DNA from 4 places in the Streptomyces sp. NPDC094143 genome. Region 2 is predicted to be linked to each of the others. Evidence: riboswitches for the same ligand, from Rfam matches in the RefSeq annotation. Region 2 holds a riboswitch; each other region holds the start of a gene.
The links. A riboswitch is a leader RNA that binds a small molecule or an ion and turns the genes downstream of it on or off. The one in region 2 is predicted to bind cyclic di-AMP.
Positions count from the first base shown of each region.

Region 1 (5,105 bases), on a different contig from region 2:
ACCGGCGCGGCGGCCTCCGCCGCGGCGCACTCCGCCCGCGCCCGGGCCGCCAGCACGGCCCGCGGATCCGCCCCCTCCGGGACCTGCGCGAGCAGTGTGCCCACCGGGCGGCCACCCCGTCTGACCAGGGCGAACACCTCGCCGTGGGTCACCGGCGGGCTCCCCGGGCCGGGTCTGAGCACCGCCTCCTCGCCGTCCAGGTCCAGCTCGGCGACCTGTACGGCACCGATGGCCAGGAACCGCCGTATCTCCTCCCGCGCACGCGCCGAACGGGCCATGCGCCCTCCCCCCTCGTCGTCAGGTACGGCGCAGCCGGGCCGCGCCCTTCAGGGTCCGCGCGGCCAGCGCCGCGAGGCGCGGCCGGCCGCGGACGAAGCTGTGCGCGCGGCGCGCCGGCTCGCGGCTCAGCCAGTGCAGCGCCGCGCCCGCCCCAGGCCGGGTCACCGCGCCCTCGTACACGGGCAGTTCGCCCGTCTTCAGCGCGTCCTTGTACTCGGCCGCGCCCCGCCCCAGGTCGAGCGTGCCGATGCCCGCGGCCGCCGCCGCCTCGGCCATGCGCAGGTGCAGCACCAGACCGGGCGAGAACTTCGCGAACTCCGGCTCGTAGGCCGGGAACCAGCAGGCCAGCACCGACGCCGAGCGCAGCCCGAAGTGCGCGGCGACGGGCCGGCCGCCCGCGTACAGCACGGACAGCGTGCCGCTGCACTCCGGGGCCCGGGTGCGGGCCAGGTGCCCGACGAGCCGGGTGATCCACTCCTGCGCGAACCGGTCCCTGCGGCCTGTCCTGCGGTACTGCGCCGACTTCCACTCCATGAGCGTGCGCAGCGCGGCCGGGTCGCGTTCGTCGAACACGAACCGCACCTCGCCGGCCTGCCGGGCCAGCCTGCGCTCCTTGGCCAGGGTGGTCTTCAGGAACTTGGGCGACTGGGCGCGCAGCACCGACTCGTAGGTCTCGTAGCCCTTCTCCACGTCGACGACGTAGGTGGCGTGCTCCTCCGCCGCGTACCGGACGAACAGCCGCTGCTCCGCCTCCAGGTTGTCGAAGGCGAAGGACGACAGCGAGCAGGCCCGCAGCAGTTCGCCCGTCTCCAGGTCCAGGCCGGGCCGCAGGATCGCGCCCTGCGCGTCCGAGACCCCGAGCCCGATGGCGCGGCCCTGTCCCAACGGGCCGCGTTCATAGGGCAGGAAGCCGACCGGCTCCGGGCCCTCGTGGACCACCGCGACCCGGGCCCGCGGCCTCACCAGACCGACGGCCTCGGTGAACTCCGGTTCCATGAAAGGGCTGCGCGGTGCCTCCGAGGCGGCGCGCAGCGCGCGCCAGCGCTCCCTCTCCCCCTCGCCGAGCTCCCCGGGCCCGGCCACGCGAATGCGCCCACTGCTCAACCCGACCCCCCGATCAAGTCCCGCTGGACACTTGGAAGGTACCGCTCGATGCGGCCTCTCGGGTAGGTAGCGGACCATGTTGTTGCCAACTGGTGCAGAGGCCCTCAACCGGGCAATCGGCGTGTGCCGCGCGATGAAACGAAGGGGCGCGTTGTCCGTATTCTCTGATCATGGCCGCACCCCTCGCATATTCACTCATCGCCACCGACCTGGACGGGACGCTGCTGCGCGGCGACGACACCCTGTCCGACCGGTCCCTCGCCGTGCTCGCGCGGGTGGCGGACGCCGGTGCCCAGCACCTCGTGGTGACGGGCCGCCCGGCGCCGAGAGTGCGGCCGCTCCTGGACGACCTGGGGTGCACGGGGCTCGCGGTGTGCGGGCAGGGCGCGCAGGTGTACGACGCCGGCGCGAACCGGATGCTGTGGTCCGTCACGCTGGACCGGGAGCTGGCCGAGACGGCCATCGGGAAGATCGAGGCCGAGGTGGGGGAGGTGTACGCGGCGGTCGACCAGGACGGGGTCGACGGGCTCACGCTCATCGAGCCGGGGTATCTCATGCCGCACCCGACGCTGCCCGCGGTGCGGGTCGACCGGCGCGACGAGCTGTGGGGTGAGCCGATCAGCAAGGTGCTGCTGCGCCACCCCTGCCTGTCGGACGACGAACTGGCGGCGACGGCCCGCTCGGTGGTGGGTTCACTGGCGACGGTGACGATGTCGGGGCCCGGCACGGTCGAGCTCCAGCCGTGCGGTGTCACCAAGGCGACGGGGCTGGCGCTGGCCGCCGAGCACCTGGGGCTGCGGCCCGCGGACACCATCGCCTTCGGTGACATGCCCAACGACATCCCGATGTTCGACTGGGCGGCGCACGGCGTCGCGATGGCCAACGGTCATCCCGAACTCAAGGCCGTGGCCGACGAGATCACGCTGTCGAACGAGGACGACGGCATCGCCGTCGTCCTCGAACGACTGCTGGGCGGGACGGCTCAGTACGGACCGTTGACGTTGTCGATCGAGCCGTAGCGGTCGGCCGCGTAGTTGCAGGCCGCCGTGATGTTGGCGACCGGGTCGTACGGGTCGTAGGGGGTGCCGGGCACGTGGTAGGCGGCGAAGGTCGGGTCGATGACCTGGAGCAGGCCCTTGGACGGGGTGCCCTTGGCGGCGTTCGAGTCCCAGTTGTTGATCGCCTGCGGGTTGCCCGACGACTCTCGCATGATGTTGCGGTAGATGCCGTCGTACGAGCCCGGGATGCCCTTCTGGGCCATGATGTCCAGCGCCTCGCGGATCCATCCGTCGAGGTTGTTCGCGTAGGTCTTCGCGGCGGCCGGGGTGGCCTGCGTGACGCCACCGGCCGGCTTGGCCGGGGTGGCCGACTGCGTCGCCTTCTTCGGGGCGACGGCCTTGGTGGTCCCGACCTTCAGCTTCAGACCCGGGCGGATCAGCTTCGGGTCGTCACCGACGGCGGCGCGGTTGTCCTGGTACAGCCGCTTCCAGCCGCCGGAGACGTCGTACTTCTCGGCGATGCGGTAGAGCGAGTCGCCCTTGACCACGGTGTACGTGAGCGACTTGGCGGGCTGGGCCGCCTGCGCCACGGTCAGCGCGGCCGGGGCGCTCTGGGGCTCCGCGGCGCTCGCCTGCGTCGCGCCGAGGAGCGGCAGGGTCAGTGCCGCTCCACCGGTGCCGACGGCGACGACACCACGGGTGATCGGGTTCCTTGCGGGGCGACGGTGCTTACCTCGTCCGGGCATGGCGATATTCCTCTCCGGCGCCTGCGAGGTGAGCTGTCGGGTTCGGGCCGGGAGGTGCCCGGCCGCACACGGCGTGCTGCTGTCGTGCGCGGCTTCACCCCGAGCCGTTCCGCTGTCGTGCGGACCGGCGACTTACCTGGGTCCCCCGCTCCTGCCCTGCGTGAGTGAGTCGGTGTGTGTGGGGAGTCCGGGCGGCGGCAGGATTCGGCGGTCCGCCGGACTGGGCCGGAACGTATGCGAGAGCACATGCCGGGAACAAGCACCGGAGTCACACGAGGTGCTGTTTGACCTTGGTCAGGGTGGAATGGGCCGCTTGATCCTTTGCGCGAGCCAAGCCTCAACTCGCTTTCGGTGAAAGGCGTAACCACTCGATGCGCCGGCAGTGCCGCGGAAGGGTCGAAGTGATTCAATTCACTGATCGCGACCCGGGGCGCAATGTCCCGCAAGAGGAATTTGCTTCGCCAATGCCGCAAATCTCGCATAGGTCGCGAATTCCCGGTAAGTCGGAACATTTCTGTTCTTATGGGCTGATCGAAAACATTGCGGTCGTGATCGGATACCACCCGGCCTGTAACCATGGGCGCTGGCGGTGATCGAAACGTGACCGGATACGCTGACTCGAGTGATGGCAGCGACCTATCGACAATCCGCGTAAGCACCGGCAGACACCAGCAGACAGGAGACCCCTCGTGACCGACGTCGGGCCATTCGGGCTGAGCGTGCGGGACCAGGCTCTGGAGGCCGATGTCCAGGCCGGACTGGCGGCTGTCGAGGAAGGCCTGCTAGAGGCCACCAAGAGTGCGGTGCCCTTCATCACGGAGGCCGCCCAGCACCTGGTACGGGCCGGCGGCAAGCGGTTCCGGCCGCTGCTCGTGATGCTCGCCGCCCAGTTCGGCGACCGGCACGCACCCGGCATCGTGCCGTCGGCCGTCGTCGTGGAGCTGACGCACCTCGCCACGCTGTACCACGACGACGTGATGGACGAGGCCGCCGTGCGCCGCGGGGTGGACAGCGCCAACACCCGCTGGGGCAACTCCGTCGCGGTCCTCACCGGCGACTTCCTCTTCGCGCGCGCCTCGCACATCCTGGCCGACCTCGGTCCGGAGGCGGTACGGGTGCAGGCCGAGGCGTTCGAGCGGCTGGTGACCGGCCAGATCCTGGAGACGGCCGGACCGCAGGACGGCCGTGACCCGGTCGAGCACTACCTGGACGTGCTGGGCGGCAAGACCGGCTCGCTGGTGGCGGTCTCGTGCCGGTTCGGCGCGATGATGTCCGGCGCCGACGATACGGTCGTGGACGTGCTGACCCAGTACGGCGAGCGGCTCGGCGTCGCCTTCCAGCTCGCCGACGACGTCCTGGACATCGCCTCCGACTCCCACGAGTCCGGCAAGACCCCCGGCACCGACCTGCGCGAGGGCATCCCGACCCTGCCGGTGCTGCGGCTGCGCGAGCGGGCGGCCCGGCTCGGGCTCGCCGAGGACGTCGCCCTGTGCGAGCTGCTGGACTCCGACCTGACCGACGACGACCGGCACGCCGAGGCCCTGCGCCTGCTGCGCGCCCACCCGGCGCTCGAACAGGCCCGCCGGGACACCGTCCGCTACGCCGAGGACGCCCGCTCGGCACTGGCACCGCTGCCCGCATGCGCCGCCAAGACGGCGCTCGTGGAGCTGTGCGACGCCGTGGTGCACCGGGCCGGCTGACCGCCCGCCGCCCCCCGACCCCTACGGGTCGGGGGAGAAGCCGCCCCTGCGTGTCATACCCCAGCAGTACGCGGAGTTGAGTCCGGGGTCTGACGTATCTGCCTGGCCGATTTGGTCAGATGGAAACCACGGAAAACACCACTCCTCACCCGTTCGGGTGAGAATGGCGGCTCAGGGACGAGTGCGTGCACGACACGGACAGCCGCCGCCGACCACGGAGGTAAGGCACACATGGCACCGTACGCATCCGACGACAGCACGACCGGCGGGGAGGTCGA
Region 1 covers NZ_JBEOTZ010000023.1:124,335-129,439, forward strand. The annotation lists gene ABTZ58_RS26760 (glycosyltransferase family 2 protein) at 1-278, opposite strand, end outside; gene ABTZ58_RS26765 (GNAT family N-acetyltransferase) at 298-1,383, opposite strand; gene ABTZ58_RS26770 (HAD family hydrolase) at 1,554-2,402, shown strand; gene ABTZ58_RS26775 (transglycosylase SLT domain-containing protein) at 2,366-3,127, opposite strand; cyclic di-AMP (ydaO/yuaA leader) riboswitch at 3,131-3,312, opposite strand; gene ABTZ58_RS26780 (polyprenyl synthetase family protein) at 3,817-4,827, shown strand; gene ABTZ58_RS26785 (LolA family protein) at 5,059-5,105, shown strand, end outside.
Region 1: it holds a riboswitch for cyclic di-AMP, as region 2 does, so the genes downstream of both, ABTZ58_RS26775 (transglycosylase SLT domain-containing protein) here and ABTZ58_RS17010 (M23 family metallopeptidase) in region 2, are expected to answer to the same signal.

Region 2 (5,105 bases):
CATCTCCGAGGACGGTCGTACATGGGTGCTCTCCGGGCCGGCCAGCAGCTACGCCCTCCATGTCACCGACCGGCATGAACTGCTGCACCTGCACTGGGGCCCCCGGATCGCGCTCGCCGACGCCGAGGCCCTCGCCGCGCGCCCGCTGCCGGAGTACTGGCCGTTCGAGTCCCCGCTCGACGGCCGCGAGGAGTACCCGGCCGAGGGCGGCCCCCGGTTCGTCCACCCCGCCCTGTCCGTGCGCACCGCCGGGCGGCGCGGCACCGAGTGGGTCCACGAGGGGCACGACACCGAGGACGGCGAGCTGCGCCTGCGCTTCCGTGACGACGGCCTGACCGTCACCCTGCACTACCGGATGCGCCCCTCCTCGGACGTCGTCGAGCGCTGGGTGACCCTGGACAACCGGGGACCGCAGGCCGAGGTGCTGCGCGCCGACTCCGCCACCTGGACCCTGCCCGACCGCGACACCTGGCGGCTGTCCCAGCTGCACGGCCGCTGGGGCGCCGAGTCCCGGCTGGTGCGCTCCGAACTGACCTACGGCGAGAAGGTGATCGGCAGCCGGCGCGGCCACACCGGACACCAGCATCTGCCCTGGGTCGCCCTCGACACCGGCGCGACCGAGGAGCACGGCGAGGTCTACGGCTGCGCCCTGGGCTGGTCCGGCTCCTGGCGGATCTCCGTGGCGCGGCTCCCCGACGCGCGCGTGCAGATCACCGGCGGCGCCGGCCACGACGACTCGGGCCTGCTGACGCTGGGCACGGGCGAGTCGTACACGACCCCCGTCTTCGCCGGGCTGTGGAGCGACGGCGGCTTCGGCGGGGCGAGCCGCGCCTGGCACGCCTACCAGCGGGCGTACGTGATCCCGGACGCCGGGCAGGACCGGCCGGTGCTGTTCAACTCCTGGGAGGCCACCGAGTTCGACATCTCCGAGGAGCGGCAGCGGGCGCTCGCCGAGCGGGCCGCCGCCCTGGGGGTCGAGCTGTTCGTCGTCGACGACGGCTGGTTCGGGGCACGCACCAGCGACCGGGCGGGGCTCGGCGACTGGACGCCCAACCCCGACCGCTTCCCCGGCGGGCTGAAGCCGCTCGCCGACCATGTGCACGGCCTCGGCATGCGGTTCGGCATCTGGGTCGAGCCCGAGATGGTGAACCCGGACAGCGACCTGTACCGCGCCCACCCGGACTGGGTGCAGTACCAACCAGGACGAAACCGGACTGAGTTCCGCAATCAGCTCGTACTGAACCTGGCCCGGGAGGACGTCCAGGAGTACCTGTGGGAGCAGCTCGACGGGCTCCTCTCCAGCGCCCCGATCGACTACGTCAAGTGGGACTTCAACCGCTGCTTCACCGACGCCGGCTGGCCCGGCGACCCCTACCCGCAGCGGCTCTGGGTCGACCACGTCCGCGCCCTGTACGCCCTGTTGGACCGGTTGCGGGCCGCCCACCCGGGCGTGGCCTTCGAGTCCTGCTCGGGCGGCGGCGGCCGGATCGACCTCGGCGTGCTGAGCCGTACGGACCAGGTGTGGACCTCCGACAACACCGATCCGCTCGACCGGCTCGCCATCCAGCACGGCTTCAGCCAGATCCACCCCGCGCGCGTGATGGCCGCCTGGGTCACCGACAGTCCGAACGCCATGCTCAACCACCGGGCCAGTTCCCTGCGGTTCCGGTTCGTCAGCGCCATGGCCGGGGTGCTCGGGGTCGGCGGCGACCTCACGAAGTGGACGGAGGAGGAGCTCGCCGAGGCGCGGGAGTGGGTGGGGCGCTACAAGGAGATCCGCCCCGTGGTGCAGCGCGGTGACCTCCATCGGCTGCGGCCCCCGGAGGGCGGACTGAGCGCCGTGCAGTACGTCCTCGGTGACGAGACCGTGGTCCTCGCCTGGCTCCAGGCGCAGCGCTACGGCGAGCCCGTGCCGGCGCTCCGGCTGCGTGGGGTGGATCCGGCGGCGACGTACGAATGCCTCGAAACGGGCGAACTGCATCGAGGGGCCGTCCTGCTGCACCACGGGCTGCGGGTCGGTCTGCGCGGAGATCTGGACGCCGCCGTGGTCCACCTTAAGCGGAAGTAGCCCTTCTTGTCCGAATAAGGTGCTTCAGTCGCTTCGTCATAACGTGCCCCGGTCGTAGAGGAGATGGGGCCGGGGTGCGTGACCATCGTCATATTCGTGACGATGCGTTGTCGCCATGTGCACGTAATCAACGCGTTATTCAGGGCGATTGAGGAAATCCGGAGATCCGCAATCCACGCTCGGTGACGGGAAATGTGCCGACGCGTCGAGGAAAACGCCTTCACAGGCAACCCCAAGCTTGTCCCGTCGCGTCCTGGTCGCTTACGTTCCACACCAATCCGGACGGACGCCTAATCCTGCCGCCGCCCGGAGCCCGCACACACTGACCCGACGTACGGCAGGAGCGGGGGACCCACAGGTAAGACGCCTGTTCCGGTTCCCGGAACGGGCTTGGGGTTAAGCCGCGCCTTGGCGCGGCCGGGCATCTCCAGCCCGCACCCGACAGCTCACCTCGCAGGCGACGGAGAGGAATTCGTCATGCCCGCGAAGGGTAAGCACCGCCGCCCCAAGACCCAGCGTTTCACCCGCTCCATCGCCGTCGCCGGAACCGGTGGAGCCGCTCTCGCCCTTCCCCTCATGGGGGCCGCCGGCGCCCACGCCGCCACCCCGCAGTCGGCTCCGGAAAAGGCCGTCCAGGCCGCCCCGGCCGCCGAGAAGAAGGCCGCGGAAAAGGGCACCGGCGCGCGCACCTACACGGTGAAGGCCGGCGACTATCTCGCGAAGATCGCCGACGACCAGAACGTCAGCGGCGGCTGGAAGAAGCTCTACTCCGACAACCGGGACGCCGTCGGCGACGACCCGTCGCTGATCCACCCGGGCCTGAAGCTCACCCTCGGCAAGAAGGCCGCCGCGAGCGCCCCCGAGGCGTCCGCGCCGTCCGCGCCAAAGGCCTCGGCCGGGAAGGCGGAGAAGGAGTCCGCGGAGAAGTCCGCGAAGTCCTCGTCCGCCGGATCGTCCGCCGGGACGGAGACCGCGGCGAAGCCGGCCGCAGCGAAGCCGGCCGCCGCCAAGCCGGCCGCCGCCAAGCCGGCCGCCCAGAGCAACGCCGGCGGTTACAGCTCGCCGGTGGACGGCGCCATCGTCGGCACCCCGTACCGCATGTCCGGCAGCATGTGGTCCAGCGGCTACCACACCGGCGTCGACTTCGTCGTCCCGACCGGCACCTCCCTCAAGGCCGTCGGCGCGGGCACGGTCGTCTCCGCCGGGTGGGGCGGCGCGTACGGCAACCAGGTCGTCATCAAGCTGAACGACGGCCACTACGCCCAGTACGCCCACCTGTCCCAGCTGTCCGTCTCGGCCGGCCAGACCGTGACGGCCGGGCAGCAGGTCGGCCTGTCCGGCGCCACCGGCAACGTCACCGGACCGCACCTGCACTTCGAGATCCGCACCGCCCCGGGCTACGGCTCGGACGTGGACCCGGTCGCCTTCCTGCGCTCCCACGGCGTCTCCGTCGGCTGACCGACCGCGCCACCAGCTGCCCGGCATGGCCTGACACGCTGACATGCCTGACATGGCAGGCACGGCTGACTCCTGACACGTCACCGAAGGCCGGACCCCGATCCCCGGGGTCCGGCCTTCGGTGTGCGCGTTCCCTGATCGGCCCATGGGGTCGACTGGGGGCGGCAGTCGGGACACAGTGATCCGACCAGCAGCGGCTCGGTGTAGCCGAAGACCAGCGGCCGGACCCCGGGTCCGCCGACGCAGCGGCGCAGCCGGGTCGTGGTGTTGTGATTGGCGCCGCTGGCGATTCACCCGGCAACACCCCTGACGCGTCGGCTATTCCGGAATTGGGGAACACTTCAGGAGTGGCTTATCTCACCGCCCGTCAACTCTTTCCTACGGTCGCGTAGGTCACATTCGAGGGTGAATCATGAGCGGCTGTGGCAGACGATTCGAAGAGTGACAGCAGAGCAGTGATCGGGTCGTACGTGGCGGTGGGGGACAGCTTCACCGAGGGCGTCGGTGATCCCGGCCCCGACGGGGCGTTCGTCGGCTGGGCCGACCGGTTCGCCGTCCTGCTCGCCGACCTCCGGCCCGAGGGCGACTTCCAGTACACCAACCTCGCCGTGCGCGGGAAACTCCTCGACCAGATCGTGGCGGACCAGGTTCCGCGGGCCATCGAGATGGCCCCGGACCTCGTGTCGTTCTGCGCCGGGGGCAACGACATCATCCGGCCCGGCACCGACCCGGACGAGGTGGCCGAGCGCTTCGAGCGGGCGCTGGCGCGGCTCACCGCGGTGGCCGGGACGGTGCTGGTGACGACCGGGTTCGACACGCGTGGCGTGCCCGTGCTCAAGCATCTGCGCGGCAAGATCGCCACGTACAACGGCCATGTCCGGGCCATCGCCGACCGGTACGGCTGCCCGGTGCTCGACCTGTGGTCCCTGCGCAGTGTGCAGGACCGCCGGGCCTGGGACGCCGACCGGCTGCACCTGTCGCCCGAGGGGCACACGCGCGTGGCGCTCCGCGCGGGGCAGGTGCTCGGTCTCGACGTGCCGGCCGATCCCGAGCAGCCCTGGCCGCCGCTGCCGCCGCGCGGCACGCTGGAGGTCCGGCGCGACGACGTGCAGTGGGCGCGGGAGTTCCTGGTGCCGTGGATCGGGCGACGGCTGCGGGGGGAGTCCTCCGGGGACCAGGTGACGGCCAAGGGGGCGTTGTCGCCGGCGGACATCCGGATGCGGATCGCCGCTGTGGCGTGAGGGCGTAGCGGGTTGCGCGTCTTCGCCTGACCGTGGGTGGTGGGTCGGGGCCGCGCAAGGGGGTGTCCGTCCTCGCAACGGCGCGATGGAGTGTCGTACCGACTCACTGTCCGCTGACGCGCCAACCGCTGCGGGCGGACCCCCCCGACACGTTCCCTCGCGCCGTCCGGCGGGTGCGGGTGGTCCTTCGCGTGGCTGCGGGCTCGCGTGCCGCCTGGGCGGTCCTACGCCGGGTTGCTCATCGGCGGGGTCAAAGGAACCGACTCCAGGCCCAGTTCGCGGGTCAGGGCCTCCTCCGTCCACTGCTGGGCCCAGGCTCGGGGGATCGCGCCGGGGTA
Region 2 covers NZ_JBEOTZ010000011.1:142,414-147,518, forward strand. The annotation lists gene ABTZ58_RS17005 (alpha-galactosidase) at 1-2,068, shown strand, start outside; cyclic di-AMP (ydaO/yuaA leader) riboswitch at 2,386-2,541, shown strand; gene ABTZ58_RS17010 (M23 family metallopeptidase) at 2,546-3,526, shown strand; gene ABTZ58_RS17020 (SGNH/GDSL hydrolase family protein) at 3,982-4,767, shown strand; gene ABTZ58_RS17025 (TetR/AcrR family transcriptional regulator) at 4,992-5,105, opposite strand, start outside.

Region 3 (5,105 bases), on a different contig from region 2:
CTGCCCGAGGACGGCACGCGCGCGTGCGACGCGGCCGACCTGGCGCTGACGGTCCTCGGCGGCGGCGAGTCCTCCCGCCTGTACAACCGCCTGGTGCGGCGCGACCGCACGGCCGTAGCGGCGGGCTTCGGCCTGCTGCGGCTGGCCGGGGCGCCCTCGCTGGGCTGGCTGGACGTGAAGACGTCCGGTGACGTGGAGGTGCCGGTCATCGAGGCCGCCATCGACGAGGAGCTCGCCCGGTTCGCCGAGGAGGGCCCCACGGCCGAGGAGATGGAGCGCGCCCATGCCCAGCTGGAGCGCGAGTGGCTGGACCGGCTCGGCACGGTCGCCGGCCGCGCCGACGAACTGTGCCGGTACGCCGTGCTGTTCGGCGACCCGCAGCTGGCGCTGACCGCCGTGCAGCGCGTCCTGGAGGTCACGGCGGAGGAGGTCCAGGAGGTCGCCAAGGCCCGGCTGCGCCCCGACAACCGCGCGGTGCTCGTCTACGAGCCCGTCGCCGACCAGACCGACGAGACCGACGAGGCCGACACCGCCGGGGACGCCGCAGCCGCGGCCGGCGACGAGAACGAGGAGGCGGCCAAGTGACCGAGCTGGCCACGATGGACTTCCACCCCCGGCCGCAGGCGGGCGAGGCCCGGCCCTGGGCTTTCCCGGCCCCCGAGCGCGGCACGCTCGACAACGGCCTGACGGTGCTGCGCTGCCACCGCCCCGGCCAGCAGGTCGTCGCCGTGGAGGTGCTGCTGGACGCGCCCCTGGAGGCCGAGCCGGCCGGTCTCGACGGCGTGGCCACGATCATGGCGCGGGCCTTCTCGGAGGGCACCGACAAGCACTCCGCCGAGGAGTTCGCCGCCGAGCTGGAGCGGGCCGGCGCCACCCTCGACGCGCACGCCGACCACCCCGGCGTCCGGATCAGCCTGGAGGTGCCGGCCTCCCGGCTCGCCAAGGGGCTCGGTCTGATCGCCGACGCCCTCCGGGCGCCCGCGTTCGCGGACAGCGAGGTCGAACGGCTGGTCCGCAACCGCCTCGACGAGATCCCGCACGAGTTGGCCAACCCCTCCCGCCGCGCCGCCAAGGAGCTCTCCAAGGAGCTGTTCCCGGCGGGCTCGCGCATGTCGCGGCCCCGGCAGGGCACCGAGGAGACGGTCACCGCGATCGACTCCGCGGCCGTCCGCGCCTTCTACGAGAAGCACGTCCGTCCCGCCACGGCCACGGCCGTGGTGGTCGGCGACTACACGGGCATCGACCTGGACGCCCTGCTCGGCGACACCCTGGGCTCCTGGACCGGTTCCCCGGCCGAGCCGCGCCCGGTGCCGCCGGTGACCGCCGACGACACGGGCCGGGTCGTCATCGTGGACCGCCCGGGCGCCGTCCAGACGCAGCTGCTGATCGGCCGGATCGGCCCGGACCGGCACGACCGCGTCTGGCCCGCGCAGGTGCTCGGCACGTACTGCCTAGGCGGCACCCTCACCTCCCGCCTGGACCGCGTCCTGCGCGAGGAGAAGGGCTACACCTACGGCGTGCGTTCCTTCGCCCAGGTGTTGCGGTCCGCGCCGGACGGGACCGGTGCCTCGATGCTCGCCATCAGCGGATCCGTCGACACGCCCAACACCGGTCCGGCCCTGCAGGACTTGTGGACGGTGCTGCGCACCCTCGCCGCCGAGGGCCTGACCGACGCGGAGCGGGACGTCGCCGTGCAGAACCTGGTCGGGGTGGCTCCGCTGAAGTACGAGACCGCCGCGGCCGTCGCGAGCACGCTGGCCGACCAGGTCGAGCAGCATCTGCCCGACGACTACCAGGCCACCCTGTACCGCGAGTTGGCGGCGACCGGCACGGTGGAGGCCACGGCGGCGGTCGTCAGCGCCTTCCCCGTGGACCGTCTGGTGACCGTCCTCGTGGGCGACGCGGCGCAGATCAAGGCCCCGGTGGAGGCCCTGGGCATCGGCGCGGTCACCGTCGTGGCCGCCGAGTAGCGGCCCGCGCGAGGAGGGGCCCTGGTCGTCTTCCAAGGCACCAGGGCCCCTTTATGTCCGAATTGGGGCGGGAGTTGCCTGTCTGCCCTGTGGGATGCGCTACAAAAGGCCGGATCCGTTTGGGAATTGAAAGTGGCCCCGTTTAGCTTCTTCCGGGCTGTTCGTCAGGCAGTGCGCCGCACCCGCGGCACCGGACAGCCATCGCCGAGTCCCCGTACGGCGCGAGCCAGGGGAGCCGGGGACCCAACCGCAGTCCCTGGGGTGAATCGGACGCCCGCGCGAGTCGCGAGGGGGTCCGTAGGAGACCTTCCTGCTCCGAACCCGTCAGCTAACCCGGTAGGCGAGAGGGAAGGAAAGGACCAGCCACTTCATGGCGTTCACACGCGCCACCGGCAAGCATCGCCGTCCCAGCAGGATCCAGCGCGGCACGGCCCGCGCGGCGGGCGTCGCGGCTCTCGCCACCACCGGTGTGATCGGCACCGTGGCCGCCCCGGCCTTCGCCGCCTCCGAGCCGGCCGTCGAGCAGACCGGCCTCACCCCGGTCGTCACCATGGGTGACACCGTGGCCCAGCAGATCGATGCCCAGGCCGTCGCGCAGAAGCAGGCGGCCGAAGAGGCCGCCGCCAAGGAGAAGGCCGAACAGGCCGCGCGCGAGCGCGCCGCCGAGGCGGCGAAGAAGGCCAAGGAGGCCGCCGAGAAGGCCCGCGAGGCCGAGGAGCGCGCCGCCCGCGAGGCCGAGCGCAAGCGCCTCAACAGCTACGTGTCCCCGATCCCGGGCTCCTACGTCTCCACCGGCTACAAGGCAGGCGGCGCCGTCTGGTCCTCCGGCAGCCACACCGGCATCGACTTCCACGCCGCCACCGGCACCTCCGTCCACGCGGTCGGCGCGGGCACGGTCGTCGAGGCCGGCTGGGGCGGCGCCTACGGCAACCAGGTCCTGATCAAGATGAACGACGGGACGTACACCCAGTACGGCCACCTGTCCTCCGTCGGCGTCTCGGTGGGCCAGCAGGTCACCCCCGGCCAGCAGATCGGCCTGTCCGGCGCGACCGGCAACGTGACCGGACCGCACCTGCACTTCGAGGCGCGCACGAGCCCCGAGTACGGCTCGGACATAGACCCCCTCGCCTACCTCCGCTCGCACGGCGTGAACCTCTGACGCACCCGCTCCGCATCCGAAAGGCCCCGGCTCACCGAGCCGGGGCCTTTCGGCATTCCCGGAGCCCGTGTCCAAAAAATATGCATGGATTCCGGGCTGCCGTCGGAAATTCGGGCTGATTGCAATAGAGTCACGGAACACACGTCACTCGTCGACGTTTCACGGGGATTAAGCGGAGGTCGGGTCATGCGTATTCCCGCGCACTCGGTGTGCACGGCTATCCGGGACGACATCGTCGCGGGGGTCCACGAGCGCGGCAGCCGGCTCACCGAGGAACTCCTCGCGCGCCGCTACGGCGTCTCGCGCGTCCCCGTCCGGGAGGCCCTGCGCACGCTGGAGGCCGAGGGCTTCGTGGTGACCCGGCGGCACGCGGGCGCGTGCGTGGCCGAACCCACCGAGCAGGAGGCGGCCGACCTGCTGGAGATGCGCGCGCTGCTGGAGCCGCTCGGCGCCGCCCGAGCCGCCCAGCGCCGAACCGAGGCCCATCTGAAGGTCCTGCGCGGCCTGGTCCGGCTGGGCCAGGAGCGCGCCCGCCGGGGCACCAGCGACGACCTGCGCTCCCTGGGCGGCTGGTTCCACGAGACGCTGGCCCAGGCCTCGGGCAGCCCCGCCCTGATCGCGGTGCTCTCCCAGCTGCGCCACAAGATCGCCTGGATGTACGCGGTGGAGGCGCCGGCCGATCCGGCGGGGTCCTGGGCCGAGCACGGCGCGATCGTGGACGCGGTGGCGCGTGGTGACAGCGAGCGCGCGCGGGCGGTCACGGCGCTGCACACCGAGCGCGCGACGTCCGCGCACCGCCTGCGCCTGGGCGCCCCGCGGGATCGCGGTGAGCGTGTGAGGAACCCGCAACATCCCGTAAACACGGTGAGCCCGCGGCATTAACACGGAAGCCGTATACAAAGAGTGGAGTTCCGCGGGGGATTTATTGTGCTGCCCTTTTCCCGGTAATCCGGTGCGCCGTCGTGAATTCAAGGCGCTCGGGTCCCCGGAAATGAGTGAAGCCGCGCCAGCCGTGAAGGCCGGCGCGGCTTCACCCCTGGAAAACCGCTGGTACGACTCAGACGGTTTCGGGAAGCTCCTCGAGACCCTCGGAGACCAGCTTCGCCAGCCGGTCCAGGGCGGCGTCCGCGCCCTCGGCGTCGGAGGCGAGGACGATCTCCTCGCCCCCCTGGGCGCCGAGGCCCAGGACGGCGAGCATGGAGGCCGCGTTGACGGGGTTGCCGTCTGCCTTGGCGATCGTCACCGGGACGCCTGCGGCCGTGGCGGCTCGGACGAAGATGGAGGCGGGGCGGGCGTGGAGGCCCTCGGCCCAGCCGACGTTGACGCGGCGCTCAGCCATGTGTTGCTGCCCTTCGCTGTTCAGGGTTGTCTAGACCAGTTTCCCATACGTGGAACCCGGAGCGGACCTGTCGTTCCGCCCCGCTGGTGCCGTCGGATCGCGGCCTCGACCCGACTGACGCCCTCCACAGACTGCCTCGCGCCGTTGTCAGGCGCTAGCCGTACTCTGGGGCCCATGCAGACCTCGCCGGACCGGCACGAGTATCCCGCCCACTGGGAAGCCGACGTGGTGCTGCGCGACGGGGGTACCGCGCGCGTCCGGCCCATCACCGTCGATGACGCCGAGCGTCTGGTCAGCTTCTACGAGCAGGTCTCCGACGAGTCGAAGTACTACCGCTTCTTCGCGCCGTACCCTCGCCTGTCCGCCAAGGACGTCCACCGCTTCACGCACCACGACTTTGTGGACCGGGTGGGACTCGCGGCCACGGTCGGCGGCGAGTTCATCGCCACCGTACGCTACGACCGGATCGGCCCGGACGGAACGCCCGCGTCGGCCCCCGCCGACGAGGCCGAGGTCGCCTTCCTGGTGCAGGACGCCCACCAGGGCCGCGGCGTCGCCTCCGCCCTGCTCGAACACATCGCCGCCGTCGCCCGGGAGCGCGGCATCCGCCGCTTCGCCGCCGAGGTGCTGCCCGCCA
Region 3 covers NZ_JBEOTZ010000020.1:114,032-119,136, forward strand. The annotation lists gene ABTZ58_RS24515 (M16 family metallopeptidase) at 1-585, shown strand, start outside; gene ABTZ58_RS24520 (M16 family metallopeptidase) at 582-1,970, shown strand; cyclic di-AMP (ydaO/yuaA leader) riboswitch at 2,163-2,328, shown strand; gene ABTZ58_RS24525 (M23 family metallopeptidase) at 2,341-3,129, shown strand; gene ABTZ58_RS24530 (GntR family transcriptional regulator) at 3,316-4,011, shown strand; gene ABTZ58_RS24535 (HPr family phosphocarrier protein) at 4,187-4,468, opposite strand; gene ABTZ58_RS24540 (bifunctional acetate--CoA ligase family protein/GNAT family N-acetyltransferase) at 4,643-5,105, shown strand, end outside.
Region 3: it holds a riboswitch for cyclic di-AMP, as region 2 does, so the genes downstream of both, ABTZ58_RS24525 (M23 family metallopeptidase) here and ABTZ58_RS17010 (M23 family metallopeptidase) in region 2, are expected to answer to the same signal.

Region 4 (5,105 bases), on a different contig from region 2:
GCGCTGGGCGAGGGCGTCGATCATCGCCTCGGCACGGTCGCCGATGCCCCGCTTGGGCACGTTGAGGATCCGGCGCAGCGGCACCGAGTCCTCCGGGTTGGCCAGGACGCGCAGGTAGGCCAGGACGTCCCGGACCTCCTTGCGCTCGTAGAAGCGGACGCCGCCGACGACCTTGTAGGGCAGGCCGACGCGGATGAAGACCTCTTCGAAGACACGGGACTGGGCGTTGGTGCGGTAGAAGACCGCGACGTCGCCCGCCTTCGCCTCGCCGGCGTCCGTGAGGCGGTCTATCTCGTCGGCGACGAACTGGGCCTCGTCGTGCTCGGTGTCGGCGACGTAGCCGGTGATCAGCGCGCCCGCGCCCGCGTTGGTCCACAGGTTCTTGGGGCGGCGGGACTCGTTGCGTTCGATGACCGCGTTGGCGGCGCTGAGGATCGTCTGCGTGGAGCGGTAGTTCTGCTCCAGCAGGATCGTCGTCGCGTTCGGGTAGTCCTCCTCGAACTGGAGGATGTTGCGGATCGTCGCGCCGCGGAAGGCGTAGATCGACTGGTCGGCGTCGCCCACGACGCACAGCTCGGCGGGCGGGACCTCGGCCTCCGGCGGTACGTCCACGGGGTGCTCGGAGGTGCCGACCAGCTCACGGACCAGGGCGTACTGCGCGTGGTTGGTGTCCTGGTACTCGTCGACCAGGACGTGCCGGAAGCGGCGGCGGTAGTGCTCGGCGACGTCCGGGAAGGCGCGCAGCAGGTTGACCGTCGTCATGATCAGGTCGTCGAAGTCGAGGGCGTTCGCCTCGCGCAGCCGCGACTGGTAGAGGGCGTAGGCCTGGGCGAGGGTCTTCTCGAAGCCGTCGGTGGCCTGGGCGGCGAAGTCCTCCTCGTCGATCAGCTCGTTCTTCAGGTTGCTGATCTTAGCGCTGAAGGACTTGGGCGGGAAGCGCTTGGGGTCGAGGTCCAGGTCGCGGCAGACCAGGGCCATCAGGCGCTTGGAGTCGGCGGCGTCGTAGATCGAGAAGGAGGACGTGAAGCCGAGGCGCTTGCTCTCGCGCCTGAGGATGCGCACGCAGGCGCTGTGGAACGTCATGACCCACATCGCGTTCGCGCGGGGGCCGACGAGCTGCTCGACGCGCTCCTTCATCTCGCCCGCGGCCTTGTTGGTGAACGTGATCGCGAGGATCTGGCCCGGGTGGACGTCCCGCTCGGCGAGCAGGTGGGCGATGCGGTGCGTGAGCACGCGGGTCTTGCCGGAGCCGGCGCCGGCCACGATGAGCAGCGGGGAGCCGGAGTGGACGACCGCGGCACGCTGGTTGTCGTTCAGCCCGTCCAGCAGCGCGGCGGAGTCGATCACCGGGCGCGGGGCGCCGTCGCGGTAGTGGGTGTCCCGCTCCGGCGGCGCGTCGAACCTCCCGCCGAACAGATCGTCCGGGATCGACTCCGGAACGTGATCGTCCTCGGGTGGCGGCGGGGGCTCGTCCGCGGGGCCCCGCTGGGCCTGGAGACTCGCCAGGAAGTGGTCGTCAAAGAGGCTGCTCATCGCTCTCCGAGTCTAGGACGCCCCACTGACAGCCCGCCGCCGCCCTGAGAACATCGCCGCGGAGCTGGGCCTTCCGTGACCGGCCACCGGCCCGTCGTCGCTCCATGGATTGGCGTGATCACTTCGTGTGACACCTCGCGCATTCCCGGGCGACTCGTGACCAAAGCCCTCCACTCCCTCACGCTCAGCGATGCTCCGGCATAAGGTCACGAAAATGTATCGGGCATATCACCCATCAACCTTCACACGGACCACACGAGTTGGCTACGGTGCGACCGGGCCGCACGACCCCCACCGGCGAACGTCGCCGGGCCGCGCGGCCTCCGCCGAGTCCGGTGTGCCGCAGCGGCAGCCGGAGCCGGGGACCCACCGAGAACCTGGGGTGAATCGGCCCGACTCCCTCCCTGGGAAGGCCGTAGGGCAACCCTTCCGAAACCACCCGCCCGAACCCGACAGCTAACCCGGTAGGCGGAACTTTGGAAGGAGTCGCCTCCCTTGGCGTCGCACCGTAAGTCGCGTCCTTCGGGCACGCGCGTGGCAGGCATACGGACCCCCGCCCTCGCAACGGCGGCCCTCACCTCCGTGGCCCTGCTGTCCCAGTCGGCCAACGCCGCCCCCGAGGCCGACGGCAAGCCCAGCCTGGAGGAAGTCGAGAAGAAGGTCGACGACCTGTACCGCCAGGCCGAGTCGGCGACCGACAAGTACAACGCGGTCAAGGAGAAGACCGCGAAGCAGCGCAAGCGCGTCGACACCCTCCTCGACGACGTCGCCCAGCGCACCGAGAAGCTCAACGAGGCGCGGGAGAGGCTGGGTTCCTTCGCCGCCGCCCAGTACCGCACCGGCGCCGCCGCCCCGGACACCGCCACGTTCCTGTTCGCGGACACCCCGCAGGACTACTTCGACCAGGCTCAGCTGATGGACCGGATGACCGGCCGCCAGAAGGGCGCGGTCGACGACTACGTCACACAGCAGTCCGAGACGATGACCAAGCGCCAGGAGGCCACCGACAGCCTGCGGACGCTCACCGAGTCGCAGAGCGACCTGAAGACGGCCAAGGCCACCGTCCAGCGGAAGCTCGCCGCCGCCCGCGACCTGCTGTCGCAGCTGACCGCCGAGGAGAAGGCGCGGCTCGCGGCGATCGAGAAGGAGAAGCAGCAGGAGGCCGCCCGCAGGGCCGCCGAGCTGGCCCGCGAGCAGGCCGCACAGGAAAAGGCCAGCGAGGAGGCCGCACGGGAGAAGGCCCGGGAAGAGGCCGCCCAGCGGCAGGACAGCACCCCGTCGGGCACTGCCTCCGGCTCCACCTCCACAGCCCCGGCCGACTCCTCGTACGCCACCAAGGCCGGCAAGGCGCTCGCCTTCGTCCGCGCCCAGATCGGCAAGCCGTACGTGTGGGGCGCCGTCGGCCCCGGCTCCTACGACTGCTCCGGCCTCACCCAGGCCGCGTGGAAGGCCGCCGGGGTGAGCCTGCCGCGCACCACCTACGACCAGGTCGACGCCGGCACCACCGTCCCCCTGTCCAGTGCGCAACCCGGGGACCTGGTGTTCTTCTACGACGACATCACCCACGTCGGCATCTACATCGGCAACGGCATGATGATCCACGCCCCGAAGCCGGGCACGTACGTGCGCGAGGAGTCGGTCTACTACGACGGCGAGTCGGCCATCCACAGCGTGGTCCGGCCGGCCTGAGGGGTCTCGGCGTTTTTGCGGGGCACGCGCGCGTGCCCCTCTCACAACCCGCGCGCCGCTCTCTAGCATCGGCGCTATGCCCGGCCCCTCCCCATTTGCCACCTTGTGGGCGACCTACGCGCTGACCACCGGCACCCTGTCGGTCGGTCTCGACTCGGCGGGGTACGAGGTCCTCTCCCGCATCGCCCTCGTCCCGGCCTGCGCGGCCTGGCTGGGGACCGTGGCGTACGCCGTGCTGCGGCTGCCGCGGTCGGCGTGGCGGGCGCAGGCACCGGCCGCCCACACCTTCACGGCGGCGACCGCCCTCCTCGGCGCCGGGCTCTCGGCGGCCGGCCGGCAGACGTCCGCGGCGGCCCTGCTGGCGCTCGCGGCACTGCTGTGGACGCTGCTGCTCGCCGACGGGGACCCGAGCCGCGGCGGGACCGTGTTCCTGCGCTGCGTGGCCACCCAGGGGCTCGCCGTGCTCGGCGCCACGCTCGCCGCGGCCGAGTCGGCGGCCTGGCCGGCCCACGCCGCCCTGGTGCTGTTCTGGCTGGGGCTGATCCTGTACTGCTTCGCCCTGTTCCGCTTCGCCCCGCGCGAGGTGACCGACGGGCGCGGGGACCACTGGCTCGCGGGCGGCGCCCTCGCCGTCTCGGCACTGGCCGGGGCGCGGCTCCTCAGCGCCGACAGCGGCCGCCTCTCCCTGTGGAACGACGACGCCCACGCCGTCCTCAGCCGGGTCACCGTCGCCCTGCTGGTGCTCACCCTGGTGTGCTGGGTCGCCCTGCTCACCGCCGAGCTCATGTGGCCCCGGCCTGGCTACGACGTGCGCCGCTGGGCCGGTGTCTTCGGCGCGGCCGTGACGGCGGCCGCGGCGCCGGCCGTCGCCGCAGCCCTGGACGCCCCCTGGCTCGACGCCGTCGGGGAGGCACTGCTGTGGCTCGCGGTGGCGCTGTGGCTCGCGTGCACCGCCTGGACGGCCGCCGCGGCCCGCGCCGGGTCCCGGCCCGCCGGGGTCAGACCCAGAGCACGGCGATGAAGACGTTCGCCGCGGTCAGCAGCCCGACCAGGCCGAACAGGCCCTTGTCCACCTTCTCGTCGTCCCGCTTCACGTAGACCAGACCGAGGATCACGATCAGCAGCGCCAGCTTCACGCCGATCTTGACGTTGTTCACGGACTGGTCGTCGGCCTGGTTGAGCCCGACCAGGATCACCCCGGTGACCAGCATCGTCAGCGCGCCGTGCAGCATCGCGGGGGTGTAGCGGGCGGTGCCCTGGCCCATCGCCTTCATCTGGGTGAGGAAACCGCCCAGGAGCGCGGCGATGCCGATGATGTGGAGACCGACGAAGAGGTGGATGAGTACGTCCATGGGGCCGGAGCCTAATCAGGGGCCCCGACGCCTCCGGCACCGGCCACCGGCCACCGGCCACCGGCCACCGGCCACCGGCCACCGATGCATATATGCGCTCCATAGCACCCGATCACCGTCACTCGCCCGGGAAATCGGCGCATCGGTCATCACGCTGAGTTGAGTGGACGGCGTCGAGGAGGCATCACGGTCGCATACGGTCACCGCCGGTCCTCTCGGAACACTTCCGCGCACCCGCCCCCGGCCCCGCACGCCGAGGTTTAGCGTCCTCCACCAGGTGACCGGCTCCCCACCGCCGCCCGGGCCAGGGGCGGCAGTCGGACACCACCGCCGAGAAGGTCCGGCGGCGGTCCGCTTCCCCTGTGCGGGCCGTCGCCGGACGCGCGCAGGCCGCTGTCCGCTCCCCCGGCGGCCGTACGCGCCCACCGGCGGCCGAGGAAAGGACGTGGCCCGAAGAGTGGCAGCGCACCGCAAGCCCCGACAGCGCTCGACAGGTGGCGGCAAGGCCCGCACGGCGGCCACGATCGCCCT
Region 4 covers NZ_JBEOTZ010000010.1:61,924-67,028, forward strand. The annotation lists gene pcrA (DNA helicase PcrA) at 1-1,533, opposite strand, end outside; cyclic di-AMP (ydaO/yuaA leader) riboswitch at 1,848-2,021, shown strand; gene ABTZ58_RS15490 (C40 family peptidase) at 2,029-3,222, shown strand; gene ABTZ58_RS15495 (SLAC1 family transporter) at 3,299-4,243, shown strand; gene ABTZ58_RS15500 (hypothetical protein) at 4,221-4,574, opposite strand; gene ABTZ58_RS15505 (C40 family peptidase) at 5,032-5,105, shown strand, end outside.
Region 4: it holds a riboswitch for cyclic di-AMP, as region 2 does, so the genes downstream of both, ABTZ58_RS15490 (C40 family peptidase) here and ABTZ58_RS17010 (M23 family metallopeptidase) in region 2, are expected to answer to the same signal.